One region of the Gordonia sp. 852002-10350_SCH5691597 genome, then DNA from elsewhere that is predicted to be linked to it. Evidence: predicted binding sites of a transcription regulator. Region 1 holds the regulator's gene; each other region holds the start of a gene.

Region 1 (7,918 bases):
GCCGAAGTCGACCTTGTTCGACAGCCGCGCGAAGGCAAGGCTGGCGGTGGTGACCGATGCGGCGCGTGCGTGAGGAATCGCGATCCCACCGGGTAGCCCGGTTGCCGACTTCGCCTCGCGGGCCAGTGCGGCGCGGCTCAGTTCGGACGGATCGGTCGTGCGCCCGGCCTCGCCGAGATTCTCGGCGAGATAGGTGATGACGGCGGCGGGATCACTGCCTGCGTCGACATCGAGATGCACCGTCGCTGCGGTGATGATGTTGTCGGACATGGGTTTTCCTTCGATTTCTGTGTGGTCCGGAGAGCGAGTGTTCCGGTTCTGGTCGGTGAGCGTCGTGGCGATTCGTGTACAGGAACTGGAGGCTGTGGGGGTCACGTGATCGGGGCGGCTCCTGAGAGTTCGACGACATCGACCGAGTCGACGTCGACCTGTGCCGGAAGTGGCGGCTGCGTCCCTGCCAGCCCGGCGGCCGCCGAGCCGTAGGCGACTGCCGTGCGGAGACGATCGGGTTCGGAGGCGCCCGCCGTGTACGCGATGAGGTACCCGGCCAGCGATGCGTCGCCTGCTCCGACGGTGCTGCGCGGCACGATCGGCGGGGGAGTGGCCAGCCAGCTACCCTCAGCGGTCGTGAGTACCGCACCCGCCGCACCGAGGGTCGCGAGTACCGCTCCCTGCGTGGTGGCGATCAGCGTTCGCGATGCCGTCACGACCGGCAGGTAGTCGCCCGAGGCGACGGCAGCGGCCAGTTCGGCAGGGTCGATACCACTGACCTCGGCGAGTTCTTCGTCGTTGGGTTTGATCAGGTCGACGGGACCCGACATCGCCGCGCCCAGGGGTGCGCCCGACGTGTCGATCGCCACGCGGCGTCCGCTGTCGACGAGGCGGTCGGAGATGCGGCGATACCAGTCGTCGGGAACTCCCGGCGGAATCGAGCCACACAGCGCCACCCACGACGCGTCCTCGACGCCCTCGAGTACGAGCGCTGTCAGTTCGTCGAGTTCTGCAGGCGTGAGGGTGTGACCGGGCGCATTGATCTTCGTGGTCGTCCCGTCGTTCTCGGCCACCGTGATATTGGTTCGGATCTGACCGTCGATGTCGACCGTGCGGTACGGCAGTGCGACGGCGTCGAGGGCCGTGAGCAGCGGGTCGTCGGCGTGCGCGGGTAGTACCGCGACGGTGGGGATGCCGGCTTCCGCGACGACGCGGGACACGTTGACGCCCTTGCCGCCGGGCTCGACCCGGGTGGAGGTACTGCGTTGCACCTCGCCCCGCATCAACGGTCCTGTGATCTCCAGGGTGCGGTCGAGACTCGGGTTGGCTGTGACTGTGAGGATCATGCGATCACGACCTCGATGCCGTGTGCCGAGAGCGCCGCCGAGAACTCGGGGTCGATGCCGTCGTCGGTGATCAGGACGTCCACCTCGTCGAGCGGAGCGAACGAGCTGAAGTCCTCGCGACCCATCTTCGACGAGTCGGCCAGCACCACGACGCGCTGCGCGGCAGCCACGATGGCCGACTTGACCGAGGCTTCTTCCGCGTCGGGGGTGGACAGGCCGTGGCCCTCACTGATCCCATTCGTGCCGACGAAGGCAACAGATGCCCGCATCTTTCCGAGTGCTGCGACGGTCTCGGCGCCGACCGCAGCCTGCGTGAGCCCACGGACCCGACCGCCGACCATGAGCAGGGTGGCCCGTTCGTGTGCGGTGAGGGCCTGCCCGAGCTGGAGGCTCGTCGAGATCACCGTGAGCCTGCGATCGGCGGGCAGCAGCTTGGCGGCCTGGTAGGTGGTGGTTCCGGCATCGAAGATGACCGATCCACCGTCCGAGGGCAGAAACCGAATCGCACCGCGGGCGATCGCTGCCTTCTCTGCGGTGTGGGAGGACTCGCGTTGGGCGAGTCCCAGCTCGTTGACTACCTCGACCGTCCCGGCCTTGACTGCTCCGCCGTGGACGCGCTGCACGCTACCGCTGCGCTCGAGCACTGCGAGGTCGCGGCGCACGGTTTCACTCGTCACGTCGAACCTGTCGGCGAGAGCTGTCACGGATGCGCGACCGTGCGCGCGCACCTGATCGGCTATTGCTCGCTGTCGCTCTTCGGCGTACACCTGTCGACTCCGATCTGTGGTGTGTGGCTCACCTTCCGGCGAACCATCTGTGGGGTCTGTGTTCTGTGGATCTGGCTTCTGCGGATCTGTGTTCTGTGGATCACCGCGTGATTGGTTCTGTGTGGGATTCGATGTTGATATATCTGTGTTTACGCCCGTGTGTGTTGACAAGTCAAGCGTTTCGAGTAACTTTGATCACAGAAATTCACGACGCCGGGTATTCCTCACAGATCACCGCACCCGGCCGATCGACCCGGAAGGCAGCAGACGCAATGGAGAATCACCTGGTAACGGAGAATCGGGTCACCATGAACGGTCAGGGAGAGTTGACGGGAACACCCGTCGTCGCGGGGTTTGCCTACGGGCCGGTGTTGTGGCCGGGTGGGCGCGTCGAGTACGACGAGACGTCACTCGGCACTGATCGCGTCCTCGCCGAGGGCGAGCGGGACACGGAGTCGGAACGTCTCGTCGCCGCCGCGGCAGTCGTCGCGGGCAGACTGCGTGATCGCGCATCACACGCGTCGGGAGCTGCGGCCGAGGTTCTTGCCGCGACCGCCGGGTTGGCCGAGGATCGGGGATGGATCGGTGCGGCAAAGTCCCGTGTCTCGAAGGGGGCGTCGGCACCTGCTGCCGCAGTCGCGGCCACGGCGCAGTTCTCCGAGATGTTCGCCAAACTCGGCGGGTTGATGGCAGAGCGGATCACCGACCTCAACGACGTGCGTGACCGGGTGGTCGCCGAGTTGCTCGGCCGGCCGGAGCCGGGAATTCCGACGCCGAGCCAACCGTCGATCCTCTTCGCGGACGACCTCGCTCCCGCGGATACCGCGGGGCTCGATCCCGCTGTGATCGTCGGGCTGGCCACGCGTCTCGGCGGACCGACCAGTCATACCGCCATCATCGCGCGTCAATTGGGCATCCCGTGCGTGGTCGCCGTGGCTCGATTGAGTGAGATCACCAGCGGCACAATGGTTTTGCTCGACGGCGGTGCGGGGTCGATCACCGTCGAACCGGAGGAGTCCGAGGCGCGCGAACTCGTCGAGCGCAGTGTTGCGGAGGCAGCGCTTGTTGCTGCGTGGCGTGGCCCTGGCCGGACTGCTGACGGCACCGACGTCGCCATCCTGGCGAATGTCGCCGATGGTGTGTCGGCGCGTCGCGCGGCCGATGCGCCGGTCGAGGGGATCGGGCTGTTCCGCACCGAGTTGGCATTTCTCGACCGGGCAGAGGAACCCGATGTCGACGAGCAGACACGTCTGTACCGCGACGTGTTCGAAGCGTTCGCGGGCCAGAAAGTCGTCATCAGAACGCTCGACGCCGGTTCGGACAAGCCGCTGGCCTTCATCGAGCACCCGGACGAGGCGAACCCCGCACTCGGCGTACGCGGTAACCGAATCGGCGATGACCACCCCGAAATCGTGCGAACTCAGCTCGACGCGATCGCGCGCGCGGCAGAAGAATCCGGTACGACGCCGTGGGTCATGGCACCGATGATCGCCACGGCCGCGGAGGCCGCACAGTTCGCCGATCTCGTCCGTCAGCGTGGTCTGACGGCTGGAGTGATGATCGAGATCCCGGCTGCGGCGATCCTGGCGCCGGCGATTCTGGCTGAGGTCGACTTCGTGTCGATCGGAACCAACGACCTCACGCAGTACACGATGGCGGCCGACCGGATGTCGGCAGAACTCGCCGAACTGACCGACCCGTGGCAACCCGCGGTGCTCGCACTCATCTCTCAGGTCGCGACGGCCGGCGCCCAGCAGGGCAAGCCCGTCGGCGTCTGTGGTGAGGCCGCGGCCGACCCGTCGCTCGCGTGTGTGCTCGTCGGACTGGGAGTCACCTCGCTGTCGGCGGCTCCGGCCGCGACAGCAGCAGTCGGGGCGAAGCTGTCGACGGTAACCATGGAGCAGTGCCGGACCGCGGCAGCTGCCGCGCTTGCGACCTCGAGTCCGGCACTCGCCCGACGTGCCGCTGCCGAAAAACTCGACCACTGATATAGGCCCCGCTGGTCAGTGACCTGCGGGGCCAGGTTCAGTGCATCACACCCGACGCATGACCGTCACGACCTTGCCGAGGATGGCGGCGTCGTCTCCGGGGATCGGATCGAAGAGCGGGTTGTGCGGCATCAGCCAGACGTGGCCGTCTTTGCGTTTGAAGGTCTTCACCGTCGCCTCGCCGTCGATCATCGCTGCGACGATGTCGCCGTTGTCGGCGACGTTCTGCTGACGTACGACGACCCAGTCGCCGTCGCAGATCGCGGCGTCGATCATCGATTCGCCGACGACGCGGAGCAGGAACAACGAGCCCTCACCGACGAGCTCACGCGGGAGCGGAAAGACGTCTTCGACCGCCTCCTCCGCGAGAATCGGACCGCCCGCCGCGATACGGCCGAGTACCGGAACGAACGTGGGCGTCGGGAGATCTCCGTTGATGGCATCGGAGTGCGGTGCGTCGGGAGCCTCGGAGACGTTGACCGCTCGCGGACGGTTGGCGTCCCGTTTCAGCAGGCCCTTGCGCTCGAGGGTGCGCAACTGGTGAGCGACCGATGAGGTGGAGGTGAGGCCGACGGCGTCGCCGATCTCTCGAATGCTCGGCGGATATCCACGCTCGCGTACCGACTTTCGGATCACATCGAGGACGTCACGCTGGCGACCGGTGAGTGTGGCCTCGGCGACGGCCGGATGGATCGGTGCCTCCTCGCCGCCTTCGCTCTTCTTTCCCTCGACGCTGCGACCGTTGCCCTTGGGCGACGACGGGCTGCGTCGTGACTTCTCTGTCATCGGTTCCGTCCTTCCTGATCTTGAAGCGGCTGCTGTTGTGAACTGGCTGCTGTTGTGAAGCGGGGTGGGTGCGTCTTTCTTCCATCGTCTGGCGCCGACAGTAGCGGAGGCCACGGACAACATCAAACATTTGTTCGACGTGTCGCAGGACTTTGTCGGACCCCTCTGGTAGAACTCGAACATCAGTTCATCGAACGCTTGATCGACCATTGGAGGTAGCGATGACCAGCCTGATGACAAACCCGGTGACCCGCTCGGTTCCCAGCACGTCGAGTGCATCCGTGGCAACACCGCCGACCGCCCGATCTGCACCCCCTCGACCTGAACAAACGCCTCGTTCCCGGGTTCACCGCGCCACGGTGGTCAGTGGACGCGCGCCGTCGAATGCCGTCCGTAGCGAAGAGCTGCGTGTGGCGGGACGTGTTCGAACAAGTGAGGTCCGACGGGCAGCCGGCGCAGACGTCTCGCCGCAGCGTCGACATCGGATCACGTTCGATCACGGCACCTCTACGCGTCCCGCAGGCACGCGATGCGCCGGTGGCGTCGGCGAGCTGGTGGCGGCCCGTCGACGACGGGCTGCGATATTGGCGGTGCTCGCGGGAATCGGTTTGGCACTGACCGTGTGGGTGGTCGGGACCATCGGTGCCGACTACCAGCGGGCGAGCATGCCGGCTTCGACCTCTACGCAGGTGGTCCATGTGCGTTCCGGCGAATCGCTGAGCTCGATCGCGGCGCGGGTCGCGCCCGATATGCCGCGTCAAACCGTGATCGACGAGATCATCGACCTCAACGATCTGCCGTCGAGCGGGCTGCGCGTTGGCCAACCGCTTGTCACACCCGCGTACCGCTAAGCGCTGGCGGTATTCTCGATGTCACAGGGTCCAGTCGGAAACCGACACGGTCACCGCTGCGGTCTCGCTTCCGCCGGTCGTCAGACGATCGGACCACGCCAGACCGACGGAGCCGCTGCGTCCCGAGATTCGCACGAGGACTACATGCGCTGCCCGTTTTGCAAGAACGAAGACACCAAGGTCGTCGATTCGCGTGTCGCCGATGAGGGGCAGGCAATCCGCCGACGTCGCGCGTGCAGCGAATGTGGGCGACGTTTCTCCACGGTCGAGAGTGCTGTTCTGGCAGTCGTGAAGCGAAACGGAGTGACCGAGCCGTTCAGCAGAGAAAAGGTGATGCGCGGGGTGCGCCGCGCATGCCAGGGACGTCACGTGAACGAAGACGATCTCGCACAGTTGGCTCAGCAGGTCGAAGACGCTGTCAGGTCGTCGGGTTCGGCTGAGATCCCCAGCAACGAGGTCGGTCTGGCCATTCTCGGCCCGCTGCGCGACCTCGACGAGGTGGCATATCTACGTTTCGCCTCGGTCTATCGCTCGTTCGATTCGCTCGAAGACTTTCAACGCGAGATCGACGACCTCCAGGGCAACCTCACCGGTTCCCACGAAGGCGCAGACGACCTCGACACCCCGCCCGCCGTCGACTCAGCGACGACTCCACCGCGTCCGGTGTCAACCGAGTCGGTCAAGAGCTCGTAGCGCGCGTTTCTCCGAAATGGGATAGGCGGTCCCGAGCTTCTGGGCGAAGAGGCTGACCCGAAGTTCCTCGACAATCCACTGCGCTTCCTCGCTGACGGCGTCTCGGCGCGATTCGGGGAGCTGTGTCAGGCGCTGGTTCCACCGCTCGGTGACTCTGTCGATGGCGGCCATTCCATCGCGGTCGCGAAGGGCCGCGGCAGGAAGTTGCTCGAGACGCTGCCGTGCGGCGGTCAGGTATCGCGGAACGTGCTGCAGGTGTTCGCGCGCCGTGGCCAGGACGAATCCGTCGAAGACCAGGTTGTTGAACTGTTCGGCGACGTCGTCGCATGCTGTTTGACCCGAATGGCGGTCGATCTCGGCACGTAGGGGAGCCACCTCGCGCAAGACCTCGACGGCGAGTGCGAAGTACTCCGGCGCCGCTGCCGATACGCGCGGTCGCAGTGTCGAGACGAGTTCGTCGAAGGCCGACGGCGTGCGGATCGAGCCCAGATCGACTGCTGCGGGCGCGATGTCGCGAATCGCCCTGCGGGTGCAGTCGGAATACAGCGCGTCGGGCGACGCGTAGGGACTCTGACTCATGGCCAGTCGATCGGCCGGGTCGAGCCCGGCGCTGATCTTGCGCGAGAGCGGCGCGATCGCATGGTCGAGCAGTTCTATGACGGCACCGTGCAGTTGCACACGTCGCTGTGCGTCCGACGTCGCGAGCGTCCGTGCCACCCCACGGTTGCGCTCTCCAGCGACGACCTCGAGTGATGGATAGCGTGTGATCTGTTGTCCGGCAACCGTATCGACGCTCGACTCGGCAAGTGTTCCGATTCCGTCGGCCGTCCACGTCGGGTACACCCGACGCGGCGTCGGCGCAGGCGCGTCACCCTCGATACGTCGGCGGAGGTCGGCGAGGGATTTGCCGGTGGCGACCGACTCCTCTCGCTCGTCGATCACGACGAAGTTCATCCGAAGGTAGGCGGGGAGTCGCTCGGGAGCGAAGTCGTCGGCCGCAATCGTCTGCCCGGTGATCGTCGACAGTTCACGCGCGAGGCCGGTGGTGAGTGGCTCTCGGCGTGGGGTGAGGCGAGACAGCGCGAGATCGGCGAATCGTCCGGCGGGGGCCATCGTTTTGCGGATGGTCTTGGGCAGTGTCTTGATCAACTCGGTGGCGAGTTCGCTACGCATTCCCGGGACCAGCCAGTCAAAACCAGCAGGACGTACGTGTCGCAACAGTGGACGCGGAATGAGCACGGACACACCGTCATCGGGCGCGCCGGGCTCGAACCGGTATCGCAGGCGGTAGCGGGTATCGCCCTGTTGCCACTCGCCGGGATAGTCGGCATCGGCGACGTGGACGTCGGCGGCGACGTCCTTCGGGGTGAGGTCGAGCAGCGCCTGGTCGGCTCGGCGCGCCTTCTTCCACCAGGTGTCGAAGTGGCGTGCCGAGGTGACCTCGGCGCCGATGCGATGGTCGTAGAAGTCGAACAGTTGGTCTTCGGTGATCACCA
Region 2 (5,760 bases), on a different contig from region 1:
GGCCAACGGGTTTCGCGGGTCGGCAGGTGAAGCTGTGGGCCAGGCAATGGTCGCACGTCCGGGGCAGGGATCTACCCGACGTCGATCGGCTCGTCGACGCGCTCGGTGAACGGGTGCCGGAGCAGGCGCGTGCGACCGTCGTCCATGGCGACTACCGTGTCGACAACACGATTCTCGCGTCGGATGACCCGGGAACTGTTGCCGCAGTGGTCGATTGGGAGATGTCGACGCTCGGCGATCCGATCACCGACGTCGCCCTCATGTGCGTCTACCGCGCACCCGTCTTCGATCGGGTTCTGGGCTTCGACGGCGCGTGGACCAGTGACCGCTACCCGTCGGCCGACGAGATGGCCCAGCGGTACGCCACGTTGACCGGCAACGACCTCGGCGACTGGCCGTTCTACCTCGGGCTGGCCAACCTCAAGTTGGGTGTGATCGCGGAGGGCATCAGCCATCGCGCACGTGCAGGCGCGGCGTCAGAAGGCGCCGAGCACGCCGCCGAGGCGACGGGCGAATTCATCGCCGCTGGGCTGGCCGCGCTCGCCTCGTAGCGGGTGTTGCTCGGTCAGAACGGTGGTGGTGCGGCTGCGTCGTCGACGAGGCACTTGTTCCCGTCGCGGGTGAGGCGGCGTTGGCGGTTGCGGCGGCGTTCGGCGCGGCGTCGGGCGTGTTTGTTTGCCACGCGTGTTGGTGAGCGCGGTAGATCGGGTGGTGTCCGGTGTCGGGGGCGCGGCGGGTCTCCGGTGTGTGGTGAGGTGAAGCGGATGCGGCGGAGTCCGGGGAAGGTGTCTTCAAAGGTTTCGGCGTCACCTGGGATGACGAAACCTTCGGGGGTGATGTATTCGGTGACCAGCCGTCCGGTGGTGGGGTCGCGGTATTGGTCGTCGACCCAGTTGCCGAACGTTTTCTGGATGTGCCCGTACCGGCATTTGGTGTTCAGATTCTCGTAGCTCGTCTGTCCACCCGCGCGCGGGTCGTGGTGGTCGAATTCGGTGACGTGGTCGTTGTCGGCGGTCCAGGCCGAGTGGCTGCAGCCGGGGTCGACGCAGTAGCCGTCACGGCAGCGGATTGCTTCATCCAATGCGGTGGATGGCTGGTAGGGGTCGGCGCCGTGTGCGGGCAGCGTGTAGGTGCCGTCGGCGTAGTGGGGGGTGCCCTTCGGAATGACTCGGTGGATCACCGCATCGGGGCGCGCCGCGATGTCGCGGACATGCTCGGCGGAGATGATGCCGTAGCCGTCCATGAACCCCACCGGGACATCGTCGCCGGACACCTCGGCGCGGCGACGCTCGATTCGTGCGGTTCGGGTGGTACCTGGTCCGGTGTCGCTGTCTGGCTCACGACCACCGGCATCGTCGGCGAAGTCGCCGGACTCAACTCGATCTGCAGCGGGTACGTCGGGATCGGTGAAGCCGTCGGTGTTTTCGGCGGGCTCTGGTGCGGTGAGGGCGGCTTCGTTGCACACGACGTGGATGACGAATCGCGGATCGGCTGGTGGGACGGTGCCGGGCTCCGGGATCTGCGCGGTGCAATCGGTGCTGGCGCAGGCACATTCGAACCGTGAACCAGAGAGCAGCGCAAACATTGCATCCGAGGCGCGTTGCTGACGGGTCCGACCGTCACCGTTGCAGACCGCGTCGGCAAGGCGTCGTACCGCAGCGACCGCGATCTGCACGTTTTCTGCCGACATGACCGCGGTGATCTCGCCGACCCCGTCGCCACAGTTATCGACGAACACGCCCCGCCTATCCAGGGCACGCTCGCGGCGTTCACGTACCGCGTCGGGGTCTTGGCGGAACACGATCCGATCGACCATGTCGCGCAGGCGGGGCCGTTTCCACGACCCGCGCCGTGTGCGTAGCGTGGTCGCGATCTGTTCATCGACGGCGGCCACCACCTCGGGCGGGGTGCCCGGCCCGCGGACCAGGTCGGTGCGTGAGATGACCAGTCGCGCTTGCTCGATCGAGATGATCCCATCGCGTAGACAGCCGAATACCTGTGGCGGGTCATCGCGTAACACGATCGCGTCGTCGAGCATGCGTTCGGCCTGGGGGCGTGATACCGCGAAGATTCCGGAGATGCGTGCCGCCGCATCGGCGAAGCCATCCACGATCAGGCCATCCGATTCGGCACGCGCGACGACCAGTCGGTCATAGAGCACCCCGATCGACTGATACCGAGCCCACCCCAAAAATGCTTCGCCGCAACGTAGTTGGGTCAGGCCTTCCATCACCGCGACCGTGTCGGCATCACCCGGCGATTCGGGATCAATCCCGCCCAGTACCCCGAGCGGCAGGGCCGTCGACCAGTCCAGGGGATCGGTATGGGGTCTCGACTCATCGGTTTCCGACCCAACAGATGTGCTGTCGGCTTGTGACGCCCGGCCTGCTCGACGAAGAGTGCTGAGGGCGTCGTTGTCTGAATCCTCATCTCCCGCATCAGGGTTGGTCCACGGATTCACTGGCTCGATCGACACTTCGCACCTCCCTCCTGCGACCTGATCGAACGTGTGATCCCATACTACGACCGACCACCGACAAAAATTCTGCTCGAGATCGCAGGTCGGGGAAACGTCGGATGCGGTGCGGTCAATACGAGTCGTTGCCGATGGACGACTTCCAGATGTGTGTCGAATATGAGGATGTGTGTGCTGCAGCAACCACATTCATCGATTGGACCCACATTTACGGTTTCGCCGTCAGGTGCGGAGGACTCGCGGCGGCATGGCGTTCAGCGGAACGTCGCGATGCCGCCTTCGCGGTCGACGAGGTGGGCGTGCTCGTTGAGCGACATCACCGACGTCCCGCTGCGGCCGACGAGGAGTTTGGTCACCGAAGCGTTGACCATCGTGCGCGCCATCGCAGGCCAACGGTGCGGCGGCACCCCCCACAGTTCGGCGATCAGCTGCGTGATGGTGCCCGCCGAGGACACCACGAGAACGGTCTGTCCGCTGCCCGCCAACTCGGCAGCGCGCTCGCCCGCGCCGGTGACCCGTGAGCGGAATTCGGGATAGGTTTCGCCGGAACCGGGAGGGGTGGTCGCGCCCTCGGCCTCCGCCATGCTCGTCTGGTCGATCCAGTGCGCGAGGCCCGCGTCGAGGCGCTGCTGATACGACTTCTGATCGGCGAACTCGTCTGGGGTCGCTGCGCCGACGAGCGCGGGCAGTTCGTACTCGTTCCAGGACGGGTCGACGATCGGTTCCGGCGCGGAGTCGAGGCGGGCGAGGACGCCTGCAAGTGTCTCGGTCTGCCGGGCGAGGTCGCCGCTGATCGCGGCGGTGACACCGCTGATCTGCGCGGACAGCAGGGTTCCGGTGAGGCCGGCCTGGACCCGACCCGTATCGGTGAGGCCGGGGCCGGGGTCGCTCCCGGCCGCGGCTGAGTCGTCGGCGGGCGCGTTTTCGGTGGGCGCACTGTCGGCGACCCCGTACGCGGACGGGTTGGCCTGGCCATGTCGTACGAGGTAGATGACTCCCATGCTCGTAGAGCCTATGCGGTCCACCAACGATGACTTCCGGGCGGCGTACGGGTCGGTCTGTGTATGGCGTCAACGTTGTTCATCACGCTGCCCGTCGACGACACCGCGCGCTCACGCCGGTTCTTCGAGAGCATCGGTTTCCGCACCGACGAATGGTTCTGTGACACCGGGACGGTGTGTCTCCCGATCAATGAGCGCACGATGCTGGTGCTGCTCGCTGCCCGGCGGTTCGCGGGGTACTCCGCGGCCGGTCGGGGTGGGGGGTGCTCTGCGGGGATGTCGCGCGAGGTGGTCCTCGCGTTCTCGGCGTCGTCTCGGCACGAAGTCGACGACGTGGCCGACGCCGCGCTGGCCAACGGTGCGAGTGCGTTGCGCGAACCCGACGACCACGGCTTCACCTACAGCCGCAGCTTCTGCGATCCCGACGGCCACGCCTGGGAGATCGTGTGGATGAACCCGGGCGCGATTCCCGAGGCGGGGTGATTTCGACTCGGCAGCTCGCTCCGCTCGCGGCCGGCTCAATCAGCGGGAAGGGTGCCCACCCGCCGATCAGCGGGGCGGGGTGGCGGGCAGGCCGAAGCGGGCGAAGTCGGTGGCCACGTCGTCGCCGAAGAACGCGACGACGTGCGTGACCGCGGGCGATGCGTCGGGGCCAGTCGTGCCGAGTTCGAGAACCTGGAGGTGAAACGGGCGGTGCACGCCGTCGGGTTCGCGCATGTAGAGCCCGAAGGCGGGTTGTCCGTTGGCGACAGTGGGCAGGAGGATCTGGTCGCCCTCCTTCTCCGCTGGGCAGTTGTGCCGGATGAGCGTGGCGATCGCTGCCGGACCCTGGTACCAACCGGTGAAGGGTGGCATCTCCCAGATCGCCTTGTCGGTGAACATGTCGGCGATGGCGTCGACGTCGTACCGCTCGAACGCCGAGACATACCGTGCAAGCAGTTCACGCTTGGCGTCGTCGGTGATCTCTTCCGTCGAATCATGCTGTGGCGCAGCATTCTTGAGTTGCTCGCGGGCGCGCTGCAGCAGGCTGTTGACCGTTGCGGTGGTGACACCGATGGTGTCGGCCACCTCGGCGGCCCGCCATTGCAGCACATCGCGCAGGATCAGTACGGCTCGCTGCCGCTCGGGTAGATGCTGTAGCGCCGCGATGAACGCGAGGCGGATCGACTCGCGTGCACCGACGACATAGGCGGGGTCGGCGTCGTCGCCGGGGGAGATCTCGTCGACGGCGCCCGCGTACGGCTCGAGCCAGGGGACCTCGCCGTCGGTCTCGAGTGTGTCGGTGGGGTCGAAGGCATCGCCGCCGAGTCCTGAGGGGAGCGGCCTGCGCTGTTTACTCTGCAGTGCGGTCAGGCAGGTGTTGGTCGCGATCTTGTGCAGCCAGGTCCGTACCGACGCACGACCGTCGAACTTGTCGTACGCGCGCCAGGCACGGAGGTAGGTGTCCTGGGTGAGGTCTTCGGCGTCGTGATGTGAACCCATCATTCGGTAGCAATGGGCCAGGATCTCACGGCGCAACGGCTCGGTCGCTGCGTGAAATTCGGTGTCGCTCGAACTCGCCGGCTCGGCGGAAAGATGCGCAGTGGAGGCGGTCTGCGGAGGCATGTGATTCAGATTACGACAGGGTACCGACAAGCTCTACGGTTGCGCACGCTCGATGGATGCGCAGGTCGGGTACTCGTGCAGGGCGACGGAGGACGGCAACTTTTGCGCGCGGTGCGTCTAACCCGCGACGCCGCGCCGCAGGCAGCCTATTCTCGCCGGTGGACGCCTCTGCCGGGCGCGCGAAGTGGTCTGTGACCTGCGGCAAGGGATGCGCAAGGGAGTTGCGGGCCGCTGCGATCAGTTGCTAGCTTCGTGCTCATGACGAGCGAGCACGACCGCGCCCTGGCGCAGATCTCAGAGGTGACCTACGTGATCACCGCTCTGGGTTGTCGTCTGCCGTTCGCCCGTGTGCTGTGTTGTCGCCGAATGCGTTGATCCGAGTTCTTCACTCTTCACCCTCCGCATTCCACGCGAATCCCCCGCGATCATCGTCGACCGCCCGCCATGAACTCCGGTTCCGGCCGCTGACGCCATCGCTCGCGGCGTCCACGATGCTGTGCGCCCCGGATTCGCTGCACCGACACCGCTGCTGCACCGACACCTAGGACACCCGCTCATGACCGCCACCGTTGATCAGCCCATCCGCACAGCTACGCTTTCCTCACCGGTCCGACGGCCGGCCGCACGTCCGATCCCACGCAGGTCGACGCCGCGACCGACGCCTGTTCCCGGGCTCGA
Region 3 (7,918 bases), on a different contig from region 1:
ATCGTCGGGCTCTGCGAATCCGGATTCGTCTCGACGGTGCTCATGTGACTCAGGCTAATCGGCGGGATCGGGAGAATTTGGAGGTATGGTCGCCGAGGAGGCGTCTGGGTTCCTGGTGGGCCCCCCGGTCTTCAAAACCGAGGAGGTCGAGTATCTCGGTCTGGCGGGTTCGATTCCCGTCCGCCTCCGCCACAGACTGTTCTCGAAGGAGGCGCGGTGACCCGATCGGATCCCCGGCGGCGGATCCCGCGCACCGACCACCTGCTGGCCGATCCCGAGATCGCCACGGCTGCACGACGAGTCGGCGAACAGACCGTCCGCGACGTCGTCCGTGATGTTCAGGAGTCGGCAAGGCGCGGCGATGTCGATCCCGACGACGTGCGGAGGGTCATTCGGGAAACACTTGCTCGACGCCGCGTCGGCACCGGACGGTCGGTGCTCAACGCGACCGGAGTCGTGGTGCACACCAACCTCGGTCGAGCCCCGTTGTCGACGGCTGCGCGCGATGCAGTCGTCGATGCGTGTGGATACGTCGACGTCGAACTCGACCTGGAGTCGGGCACGCGCTCGCGGCGTGGCGTCGCGACCCGCGACGCGTTGCTGCGGGCATGTCCCGCCGCGGGCGATGCCCTGATGGTGAACAACGGTGCTGCCGCGATGGTGCTGGCCACCACCGCGCTCGCGGCCGGTCGCGAGGTGGTCATCAGTCGCGGCGAGATGATCGAGATCGGCGCGGGTTTCCGGCTCACCGACCTCATCGAGTCGACCGGTGCGCGACTGCGCGAGGTCGGGACCACCAACCGCACCCACCTCCGCGACTACGCTGCGGCACTTGCCGAGGGCGACGTCGGCTGTGTGCTCAAGGTGCACCCGAGTAACTACCGGGTCAGCGGCTTCACCGCGGAGGCGACCATCGCGGAGCTGGCGGAATTGACTGCCGCCCAGGGTGTTCCGCTCATCGCCGACCTCGGGAGCGGTCTTCTCGTTCCCGACGCCGCGCTCCCCGACGAACCGGACGCGTCGTCGGCGCTGGCCGCGGGCGCCGATCTGGTGATCGCCAGCGGCGACAAACTACTCGGTGGACCGCAGGCCGGAATCCTGCTCGGCGACGCCGATCTGGTCGGCCGATTGTCGAAACATCCACTCGCGCGGGCGGTTCGGGCCGATAAGCTCGCCCTCGCGGCGATGGAGGCCACGCTCGTCGGACCTCAGCCTCCGGTGACCGAGTATCTACACGCCGACAACGAGCGGTTACGTCGGCGGGCCGAAGTCGTCGCCGCGAAGATCGGTGCGGACGTGGTGCCCCACGACGGCAGGGTCGGCGGGGGAGGAGCGCCCGGAGTTCCGTTGCCCGGCTGGGCGATTGCACTGCCTGAGCAGGCGGCCAAGGCGTTGCGCACCGGCACTCCCGCGGTGCTCGCGCGCGTGCACGACGGCGTATGTCTCGTCGACCTGCGATGTATCCCGGAGACGGGCGACGAGGTTCTCGCCGAGGCGGTCGCGCGTGCGCTTGGCGCGGTCCGCGTGCCGGGGGCGACTGGCTGAGGTGTACGTCGTCGCGACGGCGGGGCACGTCGATCACGGGAAGAGTGCGTTGGTCCGTGCGCTGACGACGATGGAACCGGACCGCTGGGCGGAGGAGCGCCGTCGAGGACTGACGATCGACCTCGGATTCGCTTGGATGACAACACCATCCGGCGCCGACATCGCGTTCGTCGACGTTCCGGGTCACGAACGATTTCTCGGCAATATGTTGGCGGGAATCGGTCCGGCGCCCGTGGTGGCCTTCGTCGTCGCTGCCGACGAGGGGTGGAACAGGCAGTCGTCGGATCATCGTGACGCGATCGCCGCACTCGGCATCGATCGCGGGGTGCTGGTGATCTCACGCGCCGATCTCGCCGACGACGAGCGGATCTCCGACGTCGTAGCGCAGGCACGCGACGAGCTGTCCGGTACCGGTCTCGGCGACGCGCCGCCCGTGATCACGTCGGCGTTGACCGGGTGGGGGATCGACGAGCTGCGCGACACGATCGCAGAGGTATTGCAGCGCAACCCGTTTCCCTCGGATACCGCACCCGTTCGGTTCTGGATCGACCGCGCGTTCACCATCACGGGTGCGGGAGCCGTGGTCACCGGGACGTTGTCGGCCGGGTCGGTGGGTCGTGGAGACACGCTGGATGTGTTGACCGGCAGAGGGATTCGATCGGTCACCGTGCGTGGTGTGCAGAGTGAGAACACGCCGCGCGAACGCGTCGGACCCGTGAGCCGGGTGGCGGTGAATCTGCGCGAGGTGTCTGCGTCGGATATCGCACGGGGTGATCTGCTGTTGAGCCCCGGGGTGTGGCGGCTGACCGACTGCGTCGACATCCGACGTGTCAGCGGGCCTGAGTTCGACTCGATACCAAGCGATCTGAGTGTTCATGTCGGCACGGCTGCGCTGCGGGGTCGGCTCCGCCCATTCGACGCCGACCACGCGCGGATCACATTCGAGCAAGCCGTCCCGCTGATCCTCGGTGATCGACTGGTGCTCCGCGACGCGGGCAGCGGTCGGATCGGTGGGGGCGTCGTGGTGGATGCAGAGCCACCGCCGCTGCGGCGTCGGGGTGATGGGGCGCGTCGAGCAGATGCGTTGTCGGGCATGAGTGATGCCGGCGATGTGCGACGTGAGGTCGAACGTCGTGGTGCGGTCACCGTCGAGCATCTGCGACGGCTCGGTGTCGTCGGAGCCGAGGCAACCCCGCCCGAGGGAGTGCGCGTTGTCGGGGCCTGGTGGGTCGACGAGCAGGTCTGGGCGGAGTGGGTCGCACGGCTCCGCGATGCTGTTGATGCTGTCTATCAGCGGGATTCGCTTGCCGAGGGCTTGCCTCGCGCGAGTGTGGCGGGCGTCGTCGGACTTCCATCGGAAGCGCTTGTCGCGCCCCTCGTTGCCGACGCCGGCCTTGACCATGCGGGCGGGTTCCTGTCGAAACCCGGTGTGGCACGCGGACTCGGCGATGCGGAGGAGGCTGTTGCTGCACTCGAGCGTCGGTTCGACGACGATGCCTTCGCCGCGCCGGAATCCGATGACCTCGCCGCACTCGGGCTCGGCCCCAAGCAACTGGCAGCGGCTGAACGCCTCGGGCGGCTGCTTCGGTTGCGTGACGGTGTTGTGCTCTCGCCCCGATCTCCCGCGATGGCGATGCGCGTTCTGGCTGCTCTTGATCAGCCCTTCACCACGAGCGAGGCCCGAAAGGCTCTGGGCACCACGCGCCGCGTCGCCATCCCATTGCTCGAGCACCTCGACGAACGCGGCTGGACTCGACGACTCGACGCGGGGCACCGCGAGGTGGTTCGGTGAACGAGGATCTCCCCGGATACATTGTGAGCAACTAGGTTGTGAGCAATCTAAATCGGGTGTCTACTGTTCTCCACGTGGGAAAGATTCGACTCGACGACCATCTGTGTTTCGCGCTCTACACCGCGTCGCGCGCGATCATCGCCGCGGAGCGACCGGGCTTGGTTGAACTCGGACTGACGTATCCGCAGTACCTCGTGATGCTAGTGCTGTGGGAGGAAGAATCTGTCCCGATCGGCCGGCTGGGGGAGCGCCTGCAACTTGACTCGGGCACCGTGTCACCACTGGTTCGTCGGTTGGAGTCGATGGGGCACGTGCGACGTCACAGGTCCCCTGACGACGAGCGGTCGACGATCGTGTCACTCACCGAATCGGGCGTGGCGCTGGGCGAAAAGTCTGACTGCGTGCTGGCCGCCTTGGTCGACGCGGTGAACGGTTCGTCGAGTGAGCCCTCAGAATCTGATGCCGACTTCGACGTCGACGCGGCTGTCGAGCTGCGTGCGGCACTGCACCAACTAACCGATGTGTTGCGCGCCAACCAGGCGCGCTGAAGAGAAGGGAAGTCACCATGAAGGCTTTGTACACAGCCGAGGCACTTGCCACCGGCGAAGGCCGGGACGGTCACGCCAGGACGAGCGACGGACAACTCGATCTCGATCTCGCGATCCCCAAGGAGCTTGGCGGACCCGGCGGCGCGACGAATCCGGAGCAACTCTTTGCAGCCGGCTACGCCGCATGCTTCCACAGTGCGTTGCGCGCGGTCGCTCGGGCCGAGAAGGCCGACGTGAGCGACTCGGCTGTCGGCGCCCGAGTGTCGTTGGGGGCCAATGACTCCGGCGGTTTCGAGCTGGCCGTCGTGTTGGAGATCTCGTTGCCGGCGCTGAGCGCAGACGACGCGCAGGCACTCACCGCCGCGGCTCATCAGGTGTGTCCGTACTCCAACGCCACGCGCGGCAACATCGACGTGACCCTCACCCTGGCGGAAGACTGACCCTGATTGGCGACTGACGCCGGACACGCGGTGGCCGGTCCCATACTGGTTTCATGGCAACGCGGTTTCGCTATTACACAGCACAGACTCTCGATGGCTTCCTTGCCGACTCGCTGGACTCGCTCGATTGGCTGCTGAGTCAGCCAATCGACGAGGACGGGCCGATGAACTACACCGAGTTCCTCGGCGACGTCGGCTGTCTGGTGATGGGGTCGACAACGTACGAGTGGGTCGTCGAACATGAAGTGCACCAGGGTAATCCGTGGCCGTACGAGTTGCCGACACTTGTATTCAGCACACGCGACCTGACGCCCGTCGCCGACACCGTCCGCATCGTGTCCGGAGGGCCCGCGGGTCACCGCCAAGCCATGGTCGACGCTGCGGGCGGGCGAGATGTCTGGATCGTCGGAGGCGGCGACCTCGCCGCGCAATTCTGGTCGGGCGGGATGCTCGACGAACTCATCGTCTCGATCGCGCCGGTGATGCTCGGGTCGGGACGTCCGCTGTTCACTGCGCGATGCGATCTCGAGCTGCTCGACGTCGCGCGCAATCAGGGTTTCGTCTGCGCCCGCTACCACGTCGGGGCGTTCCGCTGAACGCACGTGACCGTCGAGCGTTCCGCTGAACGCTCACTCCGAAATCTCTGTCAGTACCCGCCGATGCGATGAATCTATCGAACATATCATCGATCCAGGGGTGGTCATGACCGGTGGCAGCACAGACATCTTCGACGCGGCTGATCCGTCCGATCTCGCGGTGGAGGAGATCGCCGATCGGCTGGAGGGCTACGCGGGCCAGATCGCGAGTATGACGGCCCGGTTCCTGCTGTTGGTGTCGGAATTCGACCGACGCATCGGCTGGTCCGGTGACGGCATCATGTCGTGCGCGCACTGGTTGACGTTGCGGACCGGACTATCCACGCGGACCGCACAGGAGTACGTGCGGGTGGCGCGCACTCTCGACGAACTGCCGAGGATTCGTGCGGCATTCGCGCAAGGTCGGTTGTCGTACTCGAAAGTGCGTGCCTTGACGCGGGTCGTGACGCCCGATCGCGAGGACGAACTACTCAACGTCGCCTTGTCTGCCGACGCTGCTCAGCTCGAGCGAGTGGTGCGGGCAATCCGCTCGATAGATCAGCGGGAGCGCGAGGCCACCGAGGGTGAGGTCGAATCGACCGCCTCGTGGGAGTGGAATTCCGACGGCACACTGTCGGCGCGGATGCGGTTGTCGGCGATGGACGGGGCATCGTTCATGGCAGCAACTGTCCGTGCCGAGTACGAGCGCACGCGCAACGTCGAAGCCGACGAGGACGTCCCGGATATTGCCGAACTGGCTGCGGCGCAGGATGTTTCGTCCGAGGAATTAGGGCTGGAACCTTCGGACCGGCGTCTGTGGCGCCATACTCCGTCCAACATCGCACCCGCTGTCGTGCTGATGGCCGACACGATGCAGTCGGCGATCAAGGTGCCCACGTTCACGCCGGGCGCTGAAGTGGTCGTCCACTCGCATGAGCGCGACGACGGGGCACCGGACCTGCCCGTCGTCGTCGCTCCCGATCCGCATGTCGAGGGCGGCCCGGCAGTGTCGGGGGCGGAGGTGAAGGAGGCGTCGTGTGCGGGCACCAAGACCGACGTGCATCACGGAAAGCAGGGGACCATCGCGTCGTGGGGCCGTCGAACGCGGACACCCTCGACGCGGACCCTGCGCGCGATCTTGGCGCGCGACGGCGGTTGCCGCTATCCGGGGTGTGGACGGACCAGACATCTACACGCTCATCACGTCCGGTTCTGGTCGCATGGTGGCGACACGACACCCGACAACTTGGTGCTGCTGTGTTCGTCGCATCACCGATCGTTGCATCGTGGTGAGTTCTTGATCAGGGCGCATGCGTTGCAGCAGTTCACATTTCATCGACAGAATGATCACCAGCCGATCGAGCAGGCGCCGCCGACCAGTGTGCCGGGCGTGTGGCGGCCCGCGGCGATCTCTGACGACGCGGTCGTCCCCGAGAACCCGGGACCTCTCAACTTGGGCTACACCACTGAGGTGCTGTACGCGAGTTGGCGGTTCAAGCAGTCCGCCGCAGCCCGCGCCGACCGGGCGGCGTCGCTGGCCGCAGCGTGACGACGTTCAGCGGAACGCCCGCCGCGTGCCGGCGCGGACTCTATTGCGAGTGCCCCCAGTAGGGCTCGAACCTACGACCTGCGGATTAAAAGTCCGTAGCTCTACCAACTGAGCTATAGGGGCGGACGCCTCGGCGCTGTGGCCGACGCAGGAAGTGAGTTTACAGGTCGACTGCGCGGCGGTGCATCGACGGTGGGCTTGGAATTGTCGATGCCGTCGGCGTCGGATCCGGGTATGGTGTTCGGAGGGCATCAACTCGCGCGAAATGCAGGCTGACCAGCCGATTTGTGAATTGCGCGAGCGGTGTCCTAAGCTGAGTCGGCTCCCAACGGAGAACCGGCCCCCTTCGTCTAGCGGCCTAGGACGCCGCCCTTTCAAGGCGGTAGCGCGGGTTCGAATCCCGTAGGGGGTACAACTGATCCTCTACGGGGGAGCAGGAAAATTGAAGATGGCCCTGTGGCGCAGTTGGTTAGCGCGCCGCCCTGTCACGGCGGAGGTCGCGGGTTCGAGTCCCGTCAGGGTCGCCAAAGGTTTCGGTTTCGCACCGGGCCTCCTGGCCAGGTAGCTCAGTTGGTACGAGCGTCCGCCTGAAAAGTGGAAGGTCGTCGGTTCGATCCCGACTCTGGCCACCAGATATCTACTCGAAAAAGACCATCCGGCTTGCCGGATGGTCTTTTGCTTTTCGACGATGGCTGCCCGGAGCGTCGGCTCCGCGGAGCCGATTCATCGGGTGAGCCCAGGCCCGTACCGCTCTGCCATCCCGGCAAGCCATTCCACTCCGATGGGGTCGGCCGAGCTCAAGACCACGGAGTCTCGGGCGCGCTCATCCGAGACACCCTGCCCGATTCCGAACTCACGCTGCACCGTCGCGCGCGACAATCGCCTCATGTCGGCTCGGCAAACGACGGTCCTGGTGCGCAGCGTCTACGGGACCGCTGCGGTGCAGTGGTTCCTCATCTTCGCGATCGGCACGATCCTCGTGACGCGTGCCTACCTGCGTCTGACCGGCTACCCGCAGATCGGAAACGGCACGCTGCACATAGCCCACGCGCTGTGGGGCGGGGCGCTCATGATGCTCGCGTTGGTCTTCGGGTGGCTGCTTCTTGGTTCGACGCCTCGGATTGTTGCGGTGGTGATGGGTGGTATCGGATTCGGCTTGTTCCTCGATGAAGTGGGCAAGTTCGTCACCAAGGACAACGACTACTTCTACGGCCCGTCGGCCGAGATCATGTACCTGCTGGTGGTGCTGATCCTGTTGATCAGTCGATTCGTCCGCGACGTCAAGCGCCCATCTGTGCCCGAGGCGATCGCGAACGCGGCGGTGATCGCGGCCGACGGTGTGGCGCACGGACTTCCGGAGAGTCGACGCCGCCAGGCCACCGACCTTCTCGACTTCGCCGAAGCACGCGACGCCGACCCGGCACTCGTGGCGCATATTCGCGGCCTACTCGACGCGAGCGTGCACACCC

What was found. Region 1 encodes LexA, which represses DNA repair genes until DNA is damaged. Its sites were predicted from a motif close to CGAACANNTGTTCG; they were not measured.
Region 2: a site for LexA is predicted at 2,503-2,516, ahead of A5777_RS03565 (DUF222 domain-containing protein). Genes of this name have one in related genera too.
Region 3: a site for LexA is predicted at 5,000-5,013, ahead of A5777_RS02485 (HNH endonuclease signature motif containing protein). Genes of this name have one in related genera too.

What each region holds. Positions count from the first base shown of each region.
Region 1 is NZ_LZMO01000185.1:16,218-24,135, forward strand. It holds gene A5777_RS13030 (PTS fructose transporter subunit IIABC) at 1-270, opposite strand, end outside; gene A5777_RS13035 (1-phosphofructokinase family hexose kinase) at 372-1,337, opposite strand; gene A5777_RS13040 (DeoR/GlpR family DNA-binding transcription regulator) at 1,334-2,104, opposite strand; gene ptsP (phosphoenolpyruvate--protein phosphotransferase) at 2,377-4,092, shown strand; gene lexA (transcriptional repressor LexA) at 4,138-4,878, opposite strand; gene A5777_RS13055 (LysM peptidoglycan-binding domain-containing protein) at 5,289-5,729, shown strand; gene nrdR (transcriptional regulator NrdR) at 5,874-6,422, shown strand; gene hrpA (ATP-dependent RNA helicase HrpA) at 6,396-7,918, opposite strand, start outside.
Region 2 is NZ_LZMO01000047.1:46-5,805, forward strand. It holds partial or broken gene A5777_RS03560 (phosphotransferase family protein) at 1-551, shown strand, start outside; gene A5777_RS03565 (DUF222 domain-containing protein) at 566-2,476, opposite strand; gene A5777_RS03570 (histidine phosphatase family protein) at 2,731-3,477, opposite strand; gene A5777_RS03575 (VOC family protein) at 3,541-3,960, shown strand; gene A5777_RS03580 (sigma-70 family RNA polymerase sigma factor) at 4,027-5,082, opposite strand; partial or broken gene A5777_RS03585 (ROK family protein) at 5,639-5,760, shown strand, end outside.
Region 3 is NZ_LZMO01000033.1:6,360-14,277, reverse strand. It holds gene selD (selenide, water dikinase SelD) at 1-44, opposite strand, end outside; tRNA gene A5777_RS02515 (tRNA-Sec) at 97-192, shown strand; gene selA (L-seryl-tRNA(Sec) selenium transferase) at 217-1,545, shown strand; gene selB (selenocysteine-specific translation elongation factor) at 1,547-3,337, shown strand; gene A5777_RS02500 (MarR family winged helix-turn-helix transcriptional regulator) at 3,412-3,885, shown strand; gene A5777_RS02495 (organic hydroperoxide resistance protein) at 3,903-4,325, shown strand; gene A5777_RS02490 (dihydrofolate reductase family protein) at 4,379-4,921, shown strand; gene A5777_RS02485 (HNH endonuclease signature motif containing protein) at 5,028-6,449, shown strand; tRNA gene A5777_RS02480 (tRNA-Lys) at 6,500-6,572, opposite strand; tRNA gene A5777_RS02475 (tRNA-Glu) at 6,789-6,861, shown strand; tRNA gene A5777_RS02470 (tRNA-Asp) at 6,900-6,976, shown strand; tRNA gene A5777_RS02465 (tRNA-Phe) at 7,005-7,081, shown strand; gene A5777_RS02460 (hypothetical protein) at 7,336-7,918, shown strand, end outside.